Regions from separate parts of the Halioglobus japonicus genome, predicted to be linked through region 1. Evidence: predicted binding sites of a transcription regulator. Region 1 holds the regulator's gene; the other holds the start of a gene.
The links. The regulator FliA, encoded in region 1, starts transcription of late flagellar genes. The targets are predictions, from matches to a motif close to TAAAGTTATNNNNNNNNCGGCCGATANCC.
Positions count from the first base shown of each region.

Region 2: a site for FliA is predicted at 8,689-8,717, ahead of BST95_RS15920 (DUF3336 domain-containing protein). Genes of this name have one in related genera too.

Region 1 is NZ_CP019450.1:1,582,563-1,592,990, forward strand. Features, by position in the region: gene BST95_RS07560 (hypothetical protein) at 1-351, shown strand, start outside; gene BST95_RS07565 (hypothetical protein) at 512-826, shown strand; gene BST95_RS07570 (RNA polymerase sigma factor FliA) at 954-1,667, shown strand; gene BST95_RS07575 (MotA/TolQ/ExbB proton channel family protein) at 1,750-2,538, shown strand; gene BST95_RS07580 (MotB family protein) at 2,577-3,437, shown strand; gene BST95_RS07585 (response regulator) at 3,547-3,939, shown strand; gene BST95_RS07590 (hybrid sensor histidine kinase/response regulator) at 4,186-7,476, shown strand; gene BST95_RS07595 (diguanylate cyclase response regulator) at 7,499-8,506, opposite strand; gene BST95_RS07600 (sensor histidine kinase) at 8,500-9,222, opposite strand; gene BST95_RS07605 (response regulator) at 9,219-9,773, opposite strand; gene BST95_RS07610 (sensor histidine kinase) at 9,754-10,428, opposite strand, start outside.
Region 2 is NZ_CP019450.1:3,367,965-3,378,392, forward strand. Features, by position in the region: gene BST95_RS15885 (hypothetical protein) at 1-313, opposite strand, end outside; gene BST95_RS15890 (DUF2955 domain-containing protein) at 343-906, opposite strand; gene BST95_RS15895 (HlyD family secretion protein) at 925-2,046, opposite strand; gene BST95_RS15900 (TolC family protein) at 2,070-3,590, opposite strand; gene BST95_RS15905 (AI-2E family transporter) at 3,587-4,726, opposite strand; gene BST95_RS15910 (long-chain-fatty-acid--CoA ligase) at 4,948-6,501, shown strand; gene BST95_RS15915 (CBS domain-containing protein) at 6,498-6,923, opposite strand; gene BST95_RS15920 (DUF3336 domain-containing protein) at 6,967-8,613, opposite strand; gene BST95_RS15925 (efflux RND transporter periplasmic adaptor subunit) at 8,858-9,931, shown strand; gene BST95_RS15930 (efflux RND transporter permease subunit) at 9,928-10,428, shown strand, end outside.

The DNA.
Region 1 (10,428 bases):
GCCCTTATCTCGAAATACTGGATAAGTTCTGAATGTATGGAAGATGAGACCGTGATCCCCGCGCTTATCGGCTTGGAGCGCTTTAGTGATTTGGCAAGCTTCAGCTACCGTCAACTGACCCAGGTGCCTGGCTTCCAGTGCTGTGAGGGCCTGCGCAGATTTGTCGCACAGGGTTTGGCTGCGGCCGCGCTGCGTGTCCAGCATAGCGACCATCTGGATGACTATGATTTAAGGGCCGAACTGGCAGCAATGCAGGGTCAAGTTGACGCGCGCAGCGCCGATACTCTTCTGGAATCCCTTACTTTTCTCATGATAGCGCGGGAGTTGTTGGTCCCGGCAAACACGAATTAACAGCGATGAGCGATCAAGCAGCAAGTCTAAGGGACTGGGCAATGAAACGCGCTCGGCAGGCTCGCGACCAGGCGGGTGACGGTCAAGTGTGCGGCGATAATGCCGGTAAGACCCTTGTGGTTGTGGGCGCCCCAATGAATCCGACTATGTGGGGCGGCGCATGGCGGAATGGTCGCGCGCTGGCTATGAGTGGCTTGATCCTGCGGGTGGGTGGCAGATTATCGATGCCACCGACGATGATTTGACCGCCGGTCCCGAAGTGCTTCGATGTCCTCGCTGGGCCCTGTGGATAGACTCTGATATCCATGCTTTCCAGAAAGCATACTCCCATCTAAAGTGGATAGCCGGCAACGGTGGTCCAGAGCGCGTTCTGGCGCTGCACGACACAGGTCTGCCGCACAAAGGTCTACTCGACAACCTGGTTACTGTTGCTGCCGGGCGATGCGACATTAATCTGTGTTTATTGAATGGCTGAACCGGGGAATTGATTCACATTGCACGCCGTATTCCCGGCTTTCGAAAAATCGACACGCTTTAGAATCCCTGACGTAAAGACAATGAAACGATGGCGCTCAACGCGGCTGTCAGGGATGGAAGAAACGATGTATACGGCAAAAGGACAGCTTGAGCAGCGTGACTTGGCCGAGGAATATATTCCGATTGTACGCCGTCACGCACTGAGCCTCAGGGTGCGGTTGCCGGCCAGCATAGAGTTGGATGACCTGGTTCAGGCGGGGTATCTCGGTTTGCTCGAAGCGATGCAGCGTTTTGATGAGAACAATGGCACCCCATTTCAGGCCTATGCTAGTGCCCGTATACGCGGTGCGATGGTGGACGAGTTGCGCTCGCGTGACTGGTTGCCGCGCAGCGTTCGTCGTCGCGCCCGGGAAATGGAAGCCGTGGTGTCGCGGCTGGAGCAATCCTTGGGGCATCCGCCTTCGGAATCTGATATTGCAGCCGCCATGGGAATTGATCTGGAGGACTACCTGCATCTTCTGGCCGATACCAATAACGGCCTTATTCTGCCGCTGGCGCAGTTGGCTGAACAGGGGTGGGAGCCGGGTGACGACGCTGATGAAGATGGCACACCTTATCTGGACGCCCTCTATGAGGAACAACATGAACATTTGGTAGCGGCCGTCGAGGCCGTCCCTGAGCGCGAGCGACTTCTGCTGGCGCTTTATTATCAGGAAGACCTGAATCTGAAAGAAATTGGCTCGCTGATGGGCGTAAGTGAATCCAGAGTATGTCAGTTGCATAGTCAGGCCGTGGCCCGCATCCGTTCACGGCTGGGACGAACTATGGAGGTGAACTGAGCCTAACCCCCGGGCTCAAGTATTGGATTTGCGGGCCGATCATTTGCTTAGGTGAATTGTTTAATTGTGGTGGCAAAGGCAAATGGATTCGGCGACGCTTATAGGGATGGTGGGTGCAGTTATAGTAGTTGCATTGGCTATTGGGCTCGGTGGCTCAGCAGCCACGTTCATCAACTTGCCGGCATTACTAATTGTTCTGGTGGGAACCCTGTTCGTCGTTATGATGAAATTTTCCCTGCACGATTGTCTCAATGCTTTCAGTGTGGCTTCCCGCGCCTTCAAATATCGCCTCGTGCCTCCCCAGGAGCAGGTCGATACACTCGTAGAGATGTCCAAATTATCGCGCAAGGAAGGCATGCTGGCACTCGAGCGGCTAGAGATAGACGACCCGTACCTGGCGGATGCGGTGGTGATGCTGGTTGACGGTATGGACCGCGCATCTGTCGAGGCGCGTATGAGCAAGTTGTCGCAGCAGACGGCGGATCGCCATTCCTGGGGCGCCGAAGTATTTTATGCGGCGGCGGACGTTGCGCCGGCGATGGGTATGATTGGCACGCTGATTGGGCTTGTGCAGATGCTATCGAACATGGATGACCCAAAGAGTATCGGTCCGGCGATGGCAGTGGCCCTGTTAACAACCTTGTATGGTGCGGTGCTGGCCAATGTGTTTGCCAAACCGATTGGTGACAAGCTCAGCCTGCGAAAAGACGAGGAAGCACGCAGTAATGCGCTTTCCCTGGACGGTATTCTCGCTATCCAGGATGGATTGAATTACCGTATTGTTGAAACGCTGTTAGCAGTGTATTTAAAGCCCCAGCCGCAGGGGGAGGAAACAGAAGAAGTAGCTGAGGCTTCGCGGGCCGCCGCGTGAGCTCGCGAAACTCAGGCTCCAGCGGCGCCCCGGCATGGATGGCAACATTTGCCGACCTTATGTCGTTGATGGTTTGTTTTTTCGTATTGCTGCTGTCGTTCTCGCAAATGGATATTGTCAAGTACAAGAAGCTTTCTGAATCTATGAGACTAGCTTTTGGCGTGCAGCGGGATGTGCCTGCGATGGAGATCCCCAAGGGGACCAGTGTCGTTCGCCGGGAGTTTAGTCCCGGTACACCCAGACCCACGCCTCTGCCTGAATTCAAGCAGCAAACCACGGATCAGGTCAGTCGCAACCTGCAATTGGGGAACCCCGACAGCGAGGAATTGTCCGAATACGACGTCGAGAATATGCGGCCGCAAGAAATCGATGAACTGAAGAGTATACTGGCAGAGCTTGGCGAGGAGGAAGTGCTTCGCAAGGTACTCAAGCAGGGCATTGATGAAGGTAAAGTGGAATTTGATTCGACGCATAATCAGGTGACGATCCGTATCCGTGAACACGGATCTTTTGCCTCGGGCCTGGCGGTACTCAATGAGGATTTTCTGCCGCTGATCGCTGAGTTACGTTGGGCTTTGCGAGAGGTTCACGGTACGATATCGGTAGAGGGCCATACGGATGATGTTCCTTTTCGCGGGGAGGGCTATGACTCCAATTGGGAGTTGTCGATTGATCGCGCTATGTCTGTGGCGCGAGAGCTGATGCGCGATGGGCTGCTTGATGAAGATCGCTTTATGGTAGTGGGGCATGCTGATACACACCCGCTAAAGCCCAATGATTCGGTTGCCAATCGCGCCGCGAACCGACGTGTGGAGATCGTGATTCGTGACAAAAAACTTCCACCCATTGCCGAAACCCCGGGTGGCACTTTGGAACTCATCTCCAATTCAGTTCCCTAGTCTGCTTTTTGCCCTGACACGTCAGCTATTGGTCCGAAAAGATGACGCTTTTCTCAATCGCGTCTATAATTTTCGAGGCGGATATCGGTGACGTTAGGGAGGACGTCGAGTGCACTTAGTAAAGATCGTTTACATCGAGGACAATATCTCGAATATGACCTTGGTGAGAAAAATTATTGATCTTGTCGACTCAATTGAAATGGTCGGCGCATCGACAGGTGGTGAAGGCATTGAGCTGGTGCGTTCAACACTCCCAGACATCGTACTTCTGGATATCAACTTGCCGGATATGGACGGCTTCAGCGTTCTACGCACCTTGAAAGAGGACAGTAGCACTGAGCGTATCCCCGTAGTGGCACTTACAGCCTCGGCCACCCGGGCGGAAGTATTGGAAGGGAGAAAATTGGGCTTTGATCGCTACCTCACCAAGCCCTTTAATATTAAAGAATTTCTAGACCTGCTGAGCAATCTCGCACCCACTGCTGAAGCATTGAAACTATGAGTCGCTGGGGAATATCCTATGGCCGATAATCACCCGCTTGTTGCACCGAAACATACTCCGAGACAACTTCCTGAGTCGTTGCGGCTGTTGATAGGTGGCGTGGTTTTTGTGCTATTACTCCAATTTATCTACATGGCGTCTGTTACGCTGGCATATCGCGAGCTGCAAAGAGACGTTGATCATGCCGCTGCGGCTTTAATCTCGACTCGTGCAAACGAAGTTGCTGTTTACAGTCTGTGGGTCGACATGATGGGCCCCGTCCTAACTCGTTCACCGCCCGTCAGGGCGTTTGCAGACCAGGGCCTGGGTTCAGATGCATCTCAGGTTGGGAGTTCGAATGATGAGTTGTTCGAATGGCTGTCCGACGTTCTGGTCAGTCATCCAAATATGCAGGGTATCTACTTCGTCAATGAGTCGTTGGATGAGGTGACGTACTCGATTCAACGCGGGCCATCTGACACCCCCACCAGTGGCATGTATGTCGATACCGAGGCCCTTATGGCGGCCTTACGTCAGCCAGGCTTGGGCAGTGCCGTAGTGAGTTCGGAAACGGAGATACGGTACCACTCGCTTGAGCTCTTACAAGGGCTTGATGAAGAAAACAGTTACACGATCCCCGGGCGGCTCACTGCGATACATCTATTCGATTCCCAGGGGCGGCCGGCGGGGCAAATGGTAATTCAGTACTGCATCGTAAAATGGGCCAAATCCATTGCGCTTAGGGATCCGTCGAATCTTCTGTCCAGCTATCTGGTGGACGAACGCAACCAGTTTTTAGGTGTAGACGTTGTCAGTGACAGGGCCAGGGATTTTCTGCATTCCCAGCTTCAACCTGAATCGCTCATGGGCTGGCAAGAGGGTGGTCTTATGCAGGCCTATCAGAGGAACGGCGAGTTTGTGATCGCGGCGCGAGTGCCACTGGCAGAAGAAGGCATTATTCGCGAACTCAGCCAGGTCTTAATCGGCAAGCCCGAGGTCGTCGCTAGTTACCATGCACAGCTGACCCGGGATAACTTTATTGCCGGTGCTGTACTTTTGGTTGTTCAGTCGCTGTTCTGTATCTACCTCTATCAGTCTATATATCGGAGAAACCGTCTTTTGCAGAGCAATGTCGAATACGAGCGCATCGTAGAGCACAGTCTCGCAGGAGTCATGGTTGTTGCCACCGATGGCGAAGTGTTGTCGTGTAATGAAGCGGGCCTGACGATATTTGGCTTTGAAGACGAGCAAATCGTAGGTGACGATCTATATCGCCGAGTGCATTGCGGCGACGATGTCAGGCTTAGTTTCGAGGTGCTGGACGAACTTGCCGACCGCGGGCACGGTAACAACGAGGTAACTTGGACGGTGGCCGGGCAGAAGTTGGAGCTACTGATCAATGTGGCCTGGTTGGATTATGAGGGCCACGAAGGGGCTTTTACACTCATCATTGTTGATAATAGCGGGCAGGTCGCTCTGCGTCATCGCATGGTATCCGCCAATGAGAAGCTAGAGGATGAAGTTCGTAAACGCACTATTGAACTTGAAAAAGCGCATGAGCTGGCCCTGACAACCAACGAGCTGAAAACCGGGTTTATTGCTAATATCAGTCACGAGCTGCGCACGCCCATTCACGGCATCTCTGGTACATTGCGCCTGCTGCGCCAGGATCCGCTCAACGAACGTCAGAATCACCGCCTAATGATGGCGGAGGAGAGCGTTGCCGAACTCAGTCGCATTATCGGCGGCATAATCGATGTGTCGAAACTCGAGGCCGACCGACTCGATCTCGAGGAGTCCGAGATCAGTTTGCCAACGGTGATAAACAAGGTAGTGGCAGATATCGCGCCACGGGCGGCCAAGAAAGGACTGGAGTTGGTCGTCGATATCGTGGACGTGAGTGAAGGGCTGATCTATGGCGACGGCGATCGCGTAGGGACGGTGATTGAGTCGTTGCTGGACAACGCAGTCAAATTCTCCGAGCAGGGCGAAATCTATGTGCTAGGTAGCACATCCCTTGGCTACGAAGATGAAGTGTTGTTCCATCTGAGTGTGCTTGACGACGGTCCGGGTGTGACGCCATCTGAGGTGGAAAGCCTATTCGATCCCTACTATCGTGGTCAGGCAGCCGGGGACGAAGGCTGGAAGCCAGGTGTTGGCATGGGCCTCGCGGTTGGTCGCCAATACTGCAGACTGATGGGCGGTGAACTACATGTCGAGGCACCCGAGAGTGGTGGCAGCCGCTTTACCATGGAACTTCGATTAAGTGCGTTGGAACCGGAGCGGGTTACCAGTCTTGTTGCCGACGGGGTTTTACAACAACGGCGTATCGTGGTCATGGAGAGTGGTCCAAATGCCTTGTCAGTCATGCGCCGCACGTTGGATGCGCAACGAGTTCAGGCGCATTTCTGTGAAGATTTAATGGATTTGAAACTCTCCCAGTGGGAGTCGCTGGATACACTAATAGTGCCGCTGGGGGTCTATGAAGAGTATCGCAGCATGATCCGGGATCGGCTTAATCGGGATAAGGGTACTGTGCCACCTCTGGTGCTGGTAACTGCCTATCCGCTGCCAGAAATTCTTATGCGACAAACAAGTTTCGACGACAACGTATTTCTTCTGAGGAAGCCGGTCACGCCATTCACTCTGGAGAATGCGATTCTGCAGGCCGAGGGCGAGCAGCCGCCGACGCACGGTGATAGTCGCGAGCTGGGCGACGACGATAGCAGAAAGATCTGGGAGGTATTACCTTCATTGACGGTCATGGTTGTCGATGATAACGAGATCAATCTGCGAGTGGTCGGTGGCCTACTCGAAAGCTACGGAACGAACGTTGATTACGCGCGCCAAGGCCAGGAGGCGATAGATATTTTGTTGCGCAACCGCGGCAAAGTGTATGACGCCATTGTAATGGACTGCCAGATGCCGGTAATGGATGGCTATGAGGCTACTCGACGTATTCGTGCTGGCACGGCCGGTATTGAGCGTCGCAACGTACCTGTTGTAGCCGTCACTGCCGGTGCCATGGGCGCGGATCGTGCCAAGTGTCTTGAGTCGGGCATGAATGATTACCTAGTCAAACCACTTGAGCCCAATGCCCTTGAGCTCAGCCTGGTGCGCTGTGCGGACGGCAGTGACGTAAGCGAGAGAAGCCAGGTTCAGAGTTTGGCCGCGAAAAGCGAGGAATTGAAGCTGGCAGAAAGAAACCTGAGAGGCCTGCCAGACTGGAGTCGAGAAGATCTCGAGCGGCGTATACTCCACAACCGCGATATATTCCATACTATTGTTGAGCTCTATACTCGTACCTCTCCAGACCTTGTTGCCCAGATGGACGATACGCTGGAGGCTGCCAATTATCGTGATTTGCGAACTGCAGCCCATGATCTGAAAGGCATGGCGGATAATATCAGCGCCTCCAAAGTAGCCTATCTCGCCCGCGACATAGAAATGGCCACGCTCGACCGACGCATCGATGACGTCAGTGCTTTGCTGGAGTTACTCAAGCGATGTAACCGGCGCCTGGTGGGGCTGCTGGAGGAAGAAACTCAAGCGCTTTAAGTCGATGAGTTGGCTGACACCGTCAGGGGTGGTACTGAACAGTTCTCGTCAACGGTTGTGTTGGTACGCCACGTGGAATTTCTGTGGGTTTGAGAGCGGCGTATTTTTTCTGCTTGTACATTGCCCTGTCGGCATATCGGAGAAGCGCCGGTAGGTCGGGACATTCGGGATAGGTTGCTATGCCTATTGCTGGCCGGCAGGTGACATCGATCTCACCCACTCGAAAGGGTTCGTCAAAGGCGCCTTCTATGCGTTTAGTCAGGCTCTTAACTTCACAAAGGTCTTGCAGAATGTCGGTGAGAATGACAAATTCGTCGCCTCCCAATCTGGCCAGCAGATCGCATTGACGCACCAGAGAATTTAGTCGACTAGCCACGCCCTTGAGCAATTCATCACCGACATCGTGGCCATAGCTGTCGTTAATCAGCTTGAAGCCGTTAAGATCAAGAAACATAAGCGCCAGCGAGTGTTTTCTCCGACGTGCCTGTTTAATCGCGCGCTCTCCGACTTCCTGCAGCATCAGACGATTCGGTAGCCCTGTGAGGCAGTCGTAGCGTGCTGCGCAGGCCAGCAGCTCGTTTTGCTCGGCCGTCCGCTCCAGCTCTTCCTGAAGGCGTTGGGTGATTTCCTTGCGTTCTACGGCGTAACGAATCCCCCGCGAGAGTAGTTCTGGGCTAAGTTGGCTTTTTGGGAGATAGTCCTGAGCGCCCGAGCGCAGTGCCCATGCCGCCACTTCATCGTCCTCATTGCCTGTAAGCACTACAATCGGCAGTGCCGGCACGCGGTTGCTGATGTCGTCGATCTTGTCGACACCCTGGTGATCAGGGAGGCCGAGATCGAGTAGTAGTATGTCAAACACATTGCGCTCTATGGCTGCCAAAGTATCGTCCAGGCGTGTGACAAAGCAAGCTTCCAGATGCTGCGGGAATGCGCGGTTCAGCATCTCTTTGATGAGTTCGGCATCTGCTAGGTTGTCTTCCGCAACTAATATTCTTCGGATAGCTGGAGCGATAGTTGGTGTCGTTAACATGGTGCATCTCCTTGATTTCGAAGAGGCATTCTGCAGTGCACTGCTAGCCCGCCTAGAGCACTGTGATTGAAAGAAATATGACCGCCCGCCAAGTCGACGATTCGACAGCAGTGAGCGAGGCCCATGCCAATGCCAGGGTACTCCTCTGCCCCATGCAGACGAGAGAAGAGCGATGAAATCTGTTCGTAATCTTTGGGCTTTACTCCAATGCCATTGTCCTCCACCAGAAGCTCAAACTGGTTCGCTATTGAGCTTGCAGAAATTGCAATTTGTGCTGCGTTACCGGTGAGCTGGTAAGTTAAGGCGTTGTTCAGCAGATGCTTCAGTAATTCCTCGAACTGAGCTCGATCACCTGTGATGTATTGATTGGATGCTTTCGAATGGACGACGGCACCGGCCTCTCGAAGTTTGGCTTGTAGCTCGCTCAGTACATTAGCGATGGCCTGGTCAACGTCGATTGGCTGGCCCTCCTGCCGCTCGCTGGCTAGTTTAGTATAGTGAAGAAGCGCCGCGAGCATTGTCTGACTACGCGCACCATTTTCGGCGACGAGTTCTAGCCAGAAGCGTTCCTTGTCGTCCAGGCGCGAGTCCAGACGATCCAGCAATAATCCCGAAAATTGTACGACCGAACGTAGCGGTGCGCCCATGTCATGGGCAAGCCCGTATAGCAGTCTTTGTTCAATATCAGTCTGGTTTGTAGGCTCAAGTCGGCTCATACTTCGCTCTCTTGAAAGTTTGGGGTTGCAGGCTGATCTGCGCGTGGAAGCGCGACTATGTTAATCCAGAACGTTTCGATCATTTGTATGACATTGAGAAAATCCTGTAGCTGAACGGGTTTGGTAATAAAGCAGTTAGCGTGAAGCTGATAGGTTTCTTGAATGTCGCGGCTGGCCTCAGAACTGGATAGTACGATGATTGGAATACACCTGAGGTTTTCATCGGCTTTGACCTGGGCGAGAATTTCCCTGCCGCTTACCTTAGGTAGGTTTAAGTCGAGCAAGATCAGGTCAGGTAAGTTTGTGGACGAATGGGGTTCACGTTGTAGTAGATAATCCAGGGCTGTCTCGCCGTCGGTGATGACATCCAGCTGATTGGTGAGTCGCCCCGTTTCCAGAAGTGCTTCGCGGGTGAGTTCAATATCTCCAGGATTGTCCTCGATAAGGAGAATGCTTATCGAGCCACTCGCCCTGGTCGAGTCATCGCTTTGACCATCGATCCTACTTATACTTCGGTTAAATGGGGATAGGTTATGCGACTGACTTGACATGATGACCTTCCTCGCTGGTATTGCTACTGCTGTCGGCGCTAGTGGCGTTCTTTCTGGGCCATTTCAGGACGAATCGAGAACCCTGATCGGCGCTGCGATCGAGACTGATAGTGGCGTCATGTCGCTCGGCTACCCGCTTGCAAATGGCGAGCCCCAAACCCGTGCCCGGATAGTCTGCTCTTGAGTTCAATCGCGAAAACATTTCGAACAATGAGTCGGCATACTTTGGAGGGATGCCAATGCCGTTGTCGCTTACGCTGATCGTCCATAGGTCCTCGTGACATTCAGCAGATACTTCGACACAGGGCGCTGCGGATTCGTTGAATTTTATGCCGTTAGTAATCAGGTTGGTAAGCAGCTGCAGAATCTGGGAGTGCACACCTACTATTGTAGGCAGGTCATGCCATTGAACACTGCCGTTAGCTTCAGACAGAGAAATCTGCAGTGTTGTACATACCTGTTCAAGTACAATATTGAGGTTTACCTGCGCATAATTCTCGGCACTCTGATCTACCCGGCAAAAGCTAAGAATATCGGTGATCATGGTCTTGGTGGTGGTTGCTGAATTGGTAATATACTCCAAGTATTCGCGGGATTTGTGGTCGAGTGAATCTGCCGCGCGTTTCTCTAGGAGTTGGCTGAAGCTATGCATCAT
Region 2 (10,428 bases), 1.8 Mb from region 1:
ACGCTGTGGCGGGGTCCTTGCCATTGGCACTGTCGGCCACCGCCGGACCAATGAAAATCAACAGGGTCACCATAACGTTCTGCCAGTAAGTCGGCGGGTAGCGACTCGCCACCACGCCATACAGGCGCGACACGATGAATACGCTGAATATCAGCATCCACAAAAAGAACATCCAGAGGTTCGGTGTAATCTTCAGGCACATCCAGAACACGATAGCCAGTGCGCCGGCCATAAACGTCGAACCAAGCAACTCGGCGCCAGCGCCTTTTACCGACGTCAATTCAGTCTGCTGACCCAGCGTTACCGACTTCATGATAATCGGCATATAAAACGTGGGATTAGTCAGGCCAAGCAGGTAAGCGGGAAATACAATGAGCGTAGCGCGCGCAGACTGCCAGCGCGACTCCACAGGCTCTGGTGGCGGCGGCTGGGGGCGGGCTCATCCGGCTCGGGGAAAAAGGGATAGACAATCCACTGGCAGACAATGGCAATCGCTATCGCAATCATCAGTTCCTGGATTAGGAGAACCGCGAGACTGTGCCCGAGTTGGCCCACCATGGTAATCATGGTCAACCCCATTGTGAGCAATGCGCCCACCGGGCCCTTGCCCATATTCAAGGTCAGGTAGTTCGCCAGAAACAGGCCGAGCAGCACCAGCAACAGCCCGACAAAGGGGTAGTGACTCAACAGCGGTGTAATCAGAATACCGATGCCCAGACACAGGGCCACTGCCAATGGCAGACCGATCAAGCCTTTCACACCCGGCGGCGGTTTGGGTTGCGCCGCCAGCATGAAAGCAAAAAGCGGCGCCATGAACGGAAAGCTCAGCGCCATCGAATACCCGGCCACCAGAGCCAGCGAGATGTTAAAGCTGAGCCGGAATACGCGCCTGGTGCCGAGGTTCATGGGAGGGCCTTCGCTACGCTAGTAGGCGTAGGACATGATGCTCATGAAACGCACATAGAGGTGGCCAAAGAACCGTGTTAACCACGCCTCTTCGCTGTAGGCGATCACCGCCGCCTGTCCGCCCACTCTAAGCTGGCCGAGCAGTGCTTCGTCCTGACGAGGGTCAAACCTGACGACCACCGGGAAGCGCTGTGATTGACGCAACCAATCGCGATCGTTGTCGATACTGGGCAGCGTGCCTGGCTTGGCACTGCGGCCCGCGGAAATGCCTTTGCCGATATTATCAACCACACCGTCAAACACCCGACCGGGCAATGAATCGAACACAATCTCCACCGGTGTACCGGACACCATGTGGCCCAGGTTATTCTCGGTAAATTCTGCCTGCACCCACACTTCGTTAAGCGAAATCAACGTCATCACCGGGTGTCCGGCACCGGCGAATAACCCGACGTCCACTTTAAGGTCGGTAATTTCACCGCGATCTGTGGCCGTCACCGTGGTGTGGGCCAGATCGAGTTCAGCTTTTTCAACGCCTGTTCTGGCAATCGCCAGAATGGTGTTGAACTCCTCATCGGACTCGCCACCCTTGGCGTTAATCGCCTGCTGAATACCCGCCTCTGCAGCGGTGACAGCGGCCCGGGACTGATCCAGGGTTGCCCGAGACACCTCCAGGCGCCGGGTAGAAATGGTGCCTGGATCTTCCTTATAAAGACGCTCGAGGCGATCAGTATCTTTCTGTGCTTTTTCCAGGTTCGCCTGGGCGGCCAGCAAATTGGCTCTCGCTGCTTCTACTGCAGCATCTCCGGCATCGACCTGACTAAGGGCATTCTGATAATCCGAGCGCGCCTTGGCGAGCGCAATCTCATACTGTGAGGTATCAATCTGGAAAAGCGGCTGCCCGGCCTCTACCCGGGAGTTGGTCTCTACCAGCACTTCGGTAACGATGCCCGACACCTGTGGGGCAACACCGATCACATAAGCCTGTACTCGCGCCTGGGTGGTATAGGGGGTATAGCGATCAGAGGCCAGGTACCAGCTGAGGCTAAGCAGAATGACCACCGCAATCACCAACCCACCCTTTTTTACGGCGGCGTCGGCCTCTGGAGCTTCATCTTGTTGTGTTTCAGTGTCGCTCATAGTTCACCTGATTTCATCGCGAATTATTGTTCGGGCAGCGGTACCGGATCATCCAGCATGCCATCCCAATCGGTGCGCTCCTGCATAATCTGGCGCAGTTCTTCCGGCACCAGATCCTCGGCTTCGGCGGGCTGCCACCCACCGCCCAGCGCCCGGTAAAAATCGATCACCGAATTGATATGTTCACCCTGATTGCTCACATACGCAGACGACCTTGCAGCGCGCGACTGCTGCGCAGTCAGCACGCGCTGAAAGTCCGAGTAACCTTCCTGGTAACGCTTGGTAGACAGTGCCAGTGAGCGGTCTGCCGCTTCCAGTGCCGAACTGAGCAAGGCCTGTTGTTCCCGAGTTTTCACCACGCTCACCGCGGCGTTATCAATCTCCGATGCGGCAGCCAGCACCGTCAGCTGATAGGCTTGAATCGTCTGCTGCAGGCGAACATCCTGGACGCGTACGCTGTTTTCAATGCGATCGTAGTTGAACAGGTTCCAGGTAAAACTGGGGCCAATCGCCGTGCCCAGGGTATCGTTGGTGACATCCAGCGAATTGCCCGACCAGCCGATGGTGCCAAACAGCGAGATCGACGGGTAAAGATCGGCCTTGGCGACACCAATCTGGGCGGACTGGGCAGCAACTGTCCAGGCCGCGGTGCGAACATCTGGCCGCCGCATTAACAGCACCGCCGGGTAAGCTTCGATAAACAGCGGATTGAGATTGGGCAGGGTGGCGGGCACGGCATCCAGCTCAGGGACATTACCAGGCTCGCGTCCCAACAGAATTGCCAGCGCGTTTTCCAGTTGCTGCAGGGCGATCTCAAAGTTGGGAATGGACGACAACGTGGCCAGATACTGCGTGCGGGCCTGCTGCACGTCAAGCTCTGCCGACTGGCCGCTTTCATACAAGGCGGTTGTAATCTCCAAGCTACGCTTTTGTAACGCCGCATTCTCTTGCGCTATATCGATCAGGCGTGCGGTTGTGCGCCAGGAGTAATAAGCCTGGGCTACTTGAGCCGCCAGTAACACCTGGGCATTCTGCTGGTTGGTCACAGACGCAAAAAATGCCGCGTCAGCAGATTCAATACTGCGGCGGTACTTGCCCCAGAAATCCATTTCCCAGCCGATATCAAAACCGGCATCGTAGGCGTTGAGGTCGGAGTGGTCGCCGGAATTGTCACCTTCTGTAGGCCAGCTGTCGGTGCGCGCCCAGGAACCACTGGCGCGTTGAACCTGCGGATATTGCAGGCCGGTGGCCACGCCCAATAATGCCTTGCTCTCCAGCACCGAAAGTCCAGCCAGGCGCAACGTCGGATTCTCTTTTCTGGCGGTCGAGATCAGGTCATTGAGTACCGGGTCACTGAAAGCCTCCCACCAGAAACTGAGATCGTCCATCTCATCAGACGTCGACAGGGCCTGGCCATACAGGTCGGTTGCCCAGGTGTCGATCCAATCTACTGCGGGTTCTTCATAGTCCGGTCCGAGATTGGTACAGGCCTGCAGCGCGAGCAGGCCGCAACCCGTCGCGAGCGCCCTCACCCACAGCCTCATTCCGATGCCTCAGCCTCTTCATTTGAGGCGGCTGCAGCGGCGGCCTCGGCAGCTTCCTCGGCCTCATGCATCGCCACCCACTTCATGAACAGCTGATACCCGACAGCGAGAATAACCGCGCCAACAAACAGGCCAACAAAGCCCATGGACATCATTCCGCCGAGCGCACCGAGCAGTATGACCGGCATGGGTGCCTCGACGCCACGGCCCAACAGCATGGGCTTAAGCACGTTATCGGCAAGACCCGCTACGACCAGGTAAACCGACCAGACGATCGCCATGACCTGGGAATTGTCGCCATTTTTGAATATCCAGATGACCACAGGAATCACCACCAGCGCCGCCGGTAATTGCATAATCGCCAGAAGCAACACCACCAGCGCCAACAGTCCCGCAGCTGGCACGCCTGCGCCAAGCAAGCCAATGCCTACCAGCACTGCTTGAATAAAGGCCACACCCAGCACCCCGGCAGCCACTGAACGCGTCGTCATGGTCGCCAGATTATGCACCTCCGCACCGTGTTTAGGACCAACGATCCGCGTCACAATGTTCTCCATTGCATCATTGGCGCTGTGGCCAAACGCCATCATAATGCCGGCGACAATCAGTGAACCCAGGAACAGCAAAACAGTGCCCACGGTACTCTTGGCCGCGGACATACCACTGGTTATCAGGGATTCCAAGGAAGTCTTATTCGCCTGAATAAACGCCGGAAGGTTTTCCGAAGCAGCAGACCAGGCGTTATAAACATCCTCGCCAACGACCGGCCAGTTCGCCACATTTTCCTTGGGCGGGCGCAACTCCAGCGTGCCCGCGTGATAGCGGTCGGCAATGGATGTTGCATGCTCAGCCAGCGAACCGCCCAACAGCACAACAGGAATACCAATACCCAGCAGGCCGACGATAACGATTACCGTCGATGCGCGCCCCTGATTGCCCCCAAGGCGCGCCGCTAGTCCCTGATGCAATGGATATATTGTCACCGCCAGAATCAATGCCCATATCATCAGGCTGAGGAACGGGCTGAACACCCGGAAAGACGCCACAACCATCAGGGCCACAAGGCCCACTCTGATAAGTGCATCGGTGAATTCCTGCACGGTCATCGCGTGACCGGGCTGTTCGTTATCGCTCATAGTGCCCCCTTTGTTTGCTCTACAACCACGCACAGTACGAATATCTCTATATTACCCTCGACATTCGCAGCGTAGATTGCATTGCAATAGTTATAGTTAGTGAAACCTGCTTAAGCAAATTCATGGCGGCTACGATAGCACAGCTGATTTGACACAGCTGACCACACCCCGCAGACTCCCCAACGGCCATAAATTCTAACAAAAAGGTGCTACACAACAGCATGCTGGTTCATCATTATCTCGAGTACTATTCACGCAATACTCCCGACCTTCCCTGCCTGACCACCGAAGGCCAAACCTACACCTATGGCAGCATCAACACCCGCGCCAATCGACTCGCCCATGGATTGCTCGAGCTCGGTGTTAGCGTTGGTGAGCGCGTGGGAATTCTCGGTGAAAACAGCCTGGAGCACCTGCTGCTGTATATGGCCACCAGTAAGATCGGCGCCGTCAGCGTCTCGCTCAACTATCGACTGGCACCCGCCGAACTCGCCTACATTATCGGCGACGCCCAGTGCCGCGCACTGCTGGCACTCGATGGTATGGACGAAACACTCATAGACCTGCGCCGCCAGATCGACGATGAAATCCAGATCATTTCCCAGGGATTTGACAACACCCTGGTGCTAGACGACTGGAGCGCCGACTTCCCGACCACAAATCCCGATCAAGATGTAGCCTCTGACCAGCCTTTCGTACAGCTTTACACCAGCGGCACAACCGGCAACCCAAAAGGTGTGGTGAGCTCGCACTTTAATATGCTGTCGCTCGCTGCCATGAATACCACGGCGACGCCGCACAGACCGAGCCCCGGCTACTCCACCATTCTCTGCGCCCCCATGTTCCATATCGGTGGCACCGGGTCGATTGTGTACAACATTACCCACGGCATACGCACACTGATGCACCGCGTGTTCGACCCGGTGCGGATTGTCGACGACATCGAGCAGTACGGTGTGAATAACGTGTTCATGGTGCCGGCCATGATTATGGCCGTTCTACAGTTACCGGACATCGAGCAGCGGGACTTCAGCAAACTCAAGCAGGTGTTCTACGGTGCGTCACCGATTTCTGAATCGGTGCTGCGCCGTGCCCTGGAGATTTTCCAGTGCGACTTTATTCAGATGTACGGCATGACCGAGACTACCGGTACTGTCGTCAATCTGACCGCCGACGATCACCGCAAGGCACTGGCAGGGCGCCCCGAACTGCTGCGCTCATGCGGCCGCCCCTCGGTGGGTGGGCGCGCCAAAGTGGTCGATCTGGAAGGCAACGAAGTTCCACGGGGCGACATCGGAGAAATCTGGTTGTACTCCGATACCAATATGCTGTCTTACTACAACCTGCCCGACGCCACTGCGGCCAACCTCACCGACGGCTGGGTACACACCGGTGACGCAGGTTACATGGATGATGAAGGCTACCTGTATCTAAAAGATCGTATGAAAGATATGGTCGTCAGCGGCGGGGAAAACATCTACCCGGTAGAAGTGGAGAATGCCCTGGCCAAGCACGAGGCGGTACAGGATGTCGCTGTGATCGGTGTCCCCGATGACAAGTTTGGCGAGGCGTTGCTGGCCTTTGTCGTACTCAGTGACGGTGCGCAGCTTGACGCTGAGACAATGATTGCATTCCTGCGCGAGCACATTGCCGGCTATAAGATTCCGCGCAAACTGGAACTCATCGAAGAACTACCGCGCAACCCGTCGGGCAAGATACTCAAGAAAATTCTGCGCGCCCCATACTGGGAGGGCGCAGAGCGGCAAATCGGCTAACGGGCGTCGAAAATTTTGCGCCGCGAATGCTCCATCAGCGCCCATAGAATATTGCTGGAACTCACCTGACCAACCAGCTTGCCGTCCTCCAATACCGGGCGGCGGCGCTGGCGGGTATCGAGCATGGCCTGAGCCACTTCAACAATACCGTCTTGCGGCGACACGGTTGCCAGATCGGTGCTCATGGCATCCCGAACGAATGATTGCTCAGGATCGCCATCGTTGTACACCGCGGTGAGCACCGCCTTGATGCAATCGAGTTCAGAGAGAATGCCCACAGCGCGACCCTCGTCGTCGGTCACCGTGAGGCCTGTGAGCTTGTATTCGACAATCTTCTCAATCGCTTCCACCAGATTGGCGTCGCTACCAATCGTCAGTGGATTGCGGCGCATACAATCGCCGATAACGCTGGGTCCTGGCATAGAGATTTTCCTCGTGGTTGCCTGTCACCCTACTATAGCAGTATCAGGCTGCTTCAGCGGGCGCCTCAGGCTTTTTTGCCGGCGGACTGCGCCTGGTTGCCGGTTTCTTTTTGGCCGCGGCGCGTTTTTTCTTGGATGTAGCAGGCTCTACCGTGGCCCGCTTTTCACGCAAGGCCTCGCGATCGGTACGGGTGGGTGGCGGCCGGCGACGCGATGCCCGTGGGCGATTCGCCTCGACCGTATCCGGGCGCAGATCGCCGGATTCAAAGCGCACCAGTATTTCTTCCATCGTGCGGCTGATGCGGGTGCACAGACGAATCTGTTCCACCTGGGGATAGGCTGAGTGCTCCCCACCTTCCATCAATTCAATCAGATCATTTTCAGAGATATGCGCCAGCAGTTTGGTAGGGTTGTACCACTTGAAGCTGGGGACAATATTAATATCCCCGCTGTAGTCCTGGTCCATTAAGGCGTGGACGGTATTAAGCATCCAGTTGAACCGGGGCCAGTTGTCGCCCTGCTTCTGGACAATGCCGCGATAGAAATTAAGTAATTCCCGGCCGACACCGACACCGAGCGAACCGAGGGCCCGGGTCAGGGGACTGCGGTCCTGATCCGCATCGAGGAACGGCGTAGCGATGGGGTTCACCATGCTGACGATATAGTGGTTGGTGCTGTAAAGGCGCGACAGGCGTTTGGCCGGCAGGTCGTCGGCAATAGAGCCGTCCACCCACTTGCGAGTGGGCAGATAGGTCTGCGCTTCCCCGTGCATGTTCTTGGCCATCAGGGTTACCGGAGGAAAGACGCCGGGCACAGCGCACGAGGCCATGACGGCGGAGCGAATCAGCACGTTCGGCGAGGTAATGGCGTTGAGCAGGCGCGAGCGTTGATGCGGCTCAGCGGGCGCCACAGTGATGCTGATCTGACGACCTGTCTTTTCATAGGCTTCCTGAAACGTCATATCAGGGACCATGCGCGCGATCAGCCGCTCGAGATCACCGGCATCAATCTGCGGGTTGGCGCCGAAGAACATACGGGTAAAGGCACTGGCCTCGCTCTCCGCCTCGAAGTGCACATTGGCGGGCTCAAAAAAGTGTTCGAGCTCGGTGTCAGAATGGGTTCCCACGACACCGGCCATGATTGAACCGGCACTGGAGCCGGAAATGACCCTTGGCAGCAGGTTTTGCTCCATGAGAGTTTTTACGACGCCCAGATGGTAAAAGCCGAGTATCCCGCCACCTGAGAGCATGAGTGCGGAACGGCCGAAGCAGATGTTCGCGCGATAGAAGAAATCCAGTTTTTCCTGTACGTCGATCACGTCAGCGGGCAGCTCCGCTAACAGTCGCAGGCACTCGTCGATTTCGTCAATGTACTGCTCAATCAGGCGCTTGGTACCGAAATTGGCCCGACGGTATAAACTGGCACGTCCCATGCCACCCATATTGCCGTGGATACCTTCGTTCAGGGTGTAAAGCAGACCGTGGTAATCGTGGCGGGCACGCAGTGTGCGCAACCGGTCCAGACGCAGGCGAATCTGGGAAGCATCATACTGACTGCTCTGGTCCACCTCGCGCCAGCGCTTGGCGCCGCTAATCTCGTCGTGCTCCAGAGCGGCCTCGCGCCACTGCTCGTAGCTGTCAGCCTTATACATTCGCTTCTCGAGCTTTTTCAGCTTGCGGGATTTGCGCACCGGGATACCTCTATTGCGTTTTGAAACCACGTGGGGAGCCCAAGCATAAAACATTCGCTGCGCCGGGCATACCCGTTTTATCGGTCGCACCCGGTCGAGATTTGACCACAATCAATCCAATTACCCGCAGGATCGCGTACCATCTTTGTCCACATTAGTGACTAGTTGGTCAAGACTGGGTAAACAGTTGAAAAGCACTTAAAATACAGACACTTACAAACCAAAATACAAACCGAGGTCCAATTTGCGCGCTTATCTGTACGTTTCGCTCATTCTGCTGGTGATTTTTGGTGGCATTTCAGGCTACCTCTATAACAAGTTCAGCGTTCTTGCGAACACTGACTTCAGTCCTCCGCCGGTTACGGTCGCAGCAGCGACCGCAAGAATGGAAACCTGGCCCTCGGTGCTGCAGGCGGTAGGCACTATTCGCGCGGTCAATGGTGCCAACCTCGCTGCGGAAGCCAGCGGTGAAGTGACCAACATCAGCGTGGCCTCCGGACAGGAGGTAGAGGCAGGCCAACTGCTGCTCACCCTCAACGACAGCCTAGAGCAGGCCAGCAAGCGCCGGGCAGAAGCCAACCTGGTACTGGCGCGACAGTTGTATGAGCGCGATGAAAGTCTGATCAAGCAGAAATCTATTCCCCAGAGCCAGTACGATCGCTCCCGGGCAGATCTGGATGCAGCGGTGGCGAGCATTGCCGAGATCGAAGCACAGCTGGGCAACAAACGCATCGTGGCTCCCTTTGCCGGCCGCGTCGGCATTATCGAGGTCAAGGCCGGCGACTATATCGATTCCGGCACATCGATTACGACGCTGCAGGACTTATCCCAACTGGAAGTGGACTTTTCGGTCCCGGCCCGCCACTACCCCGAACTTCGCGCCGGCCTCGACATTGCCGTGCGCACAGCCTCCTCAGAGCAGACCTTTGCGGCAACGCTGCAAGCCGTCGACGCCGCCGTTGACACCGGCACCCGCAACCTCGCGCTGCGGGCCCTGCTCAGTGATAGCGAGGGACTGCTGCCCGGCATGTTCGCGCAACTGGATATAGACCTCGATCAGGCACGCGACGTGGTCACCCTGCCCGAGACTGCCGTCACCTACTCTGCCCAGGGCGATACCGTTTACGTGGTCACTAACGACGACGAAGGCTTGCTCGTCATGCCCCGGGTAATACGCTCCGGTGAAGTGCGAGATGGCCGAACTGAGATTCGCAGCGGGGTAGAGTCCGGCGAGCGTATTGTCAGCGTCGGTCAGAATAAGCTGTATCGCGGCGCCCGGATTGTGCTGGAAGAAAATCCGGCGGACTTCACCCAATGAGGTTTACCGATCGCTTCATCCAACGCCCGGTCCTGGCCATTGTCGTCAGCAGCCTGTTGCTGCTGCTCGGGGGTGCCTCCCTGTCAAAGGTCGGTGTCCGAGAATTTCCCGAGCTTGAGCGCAGCGTTATCTATATCGAAACCTACTACCCGGGCGCCAGCGCGCGCACCGTGCAGGGGTTCGTCACCAACCCATTGCAGATCAAGATCGCCGGTGCCAAGGGCATCGAGTACATGGTGTCTGACAGCCAGCCAGGCGTGTCTTCGATTACCGTCCATGTACGCCTGGGTGAGAATAGTACCGACGTGCTCAATGAGGTCATCGCCAAGGTAAACGAAGCCCGGGGTGACCTGCCACGGGAGATCGAAGATCCAGTAATCTCCAATGCATCAGGCGCCGAAGCGATGATTTACATCGGCTTTTACAGCGAGCAGATGACCGCATACCAGGTGACGGATTTCCTGTCTCGCAATGTCCAACCGGAACTGGCAACACTG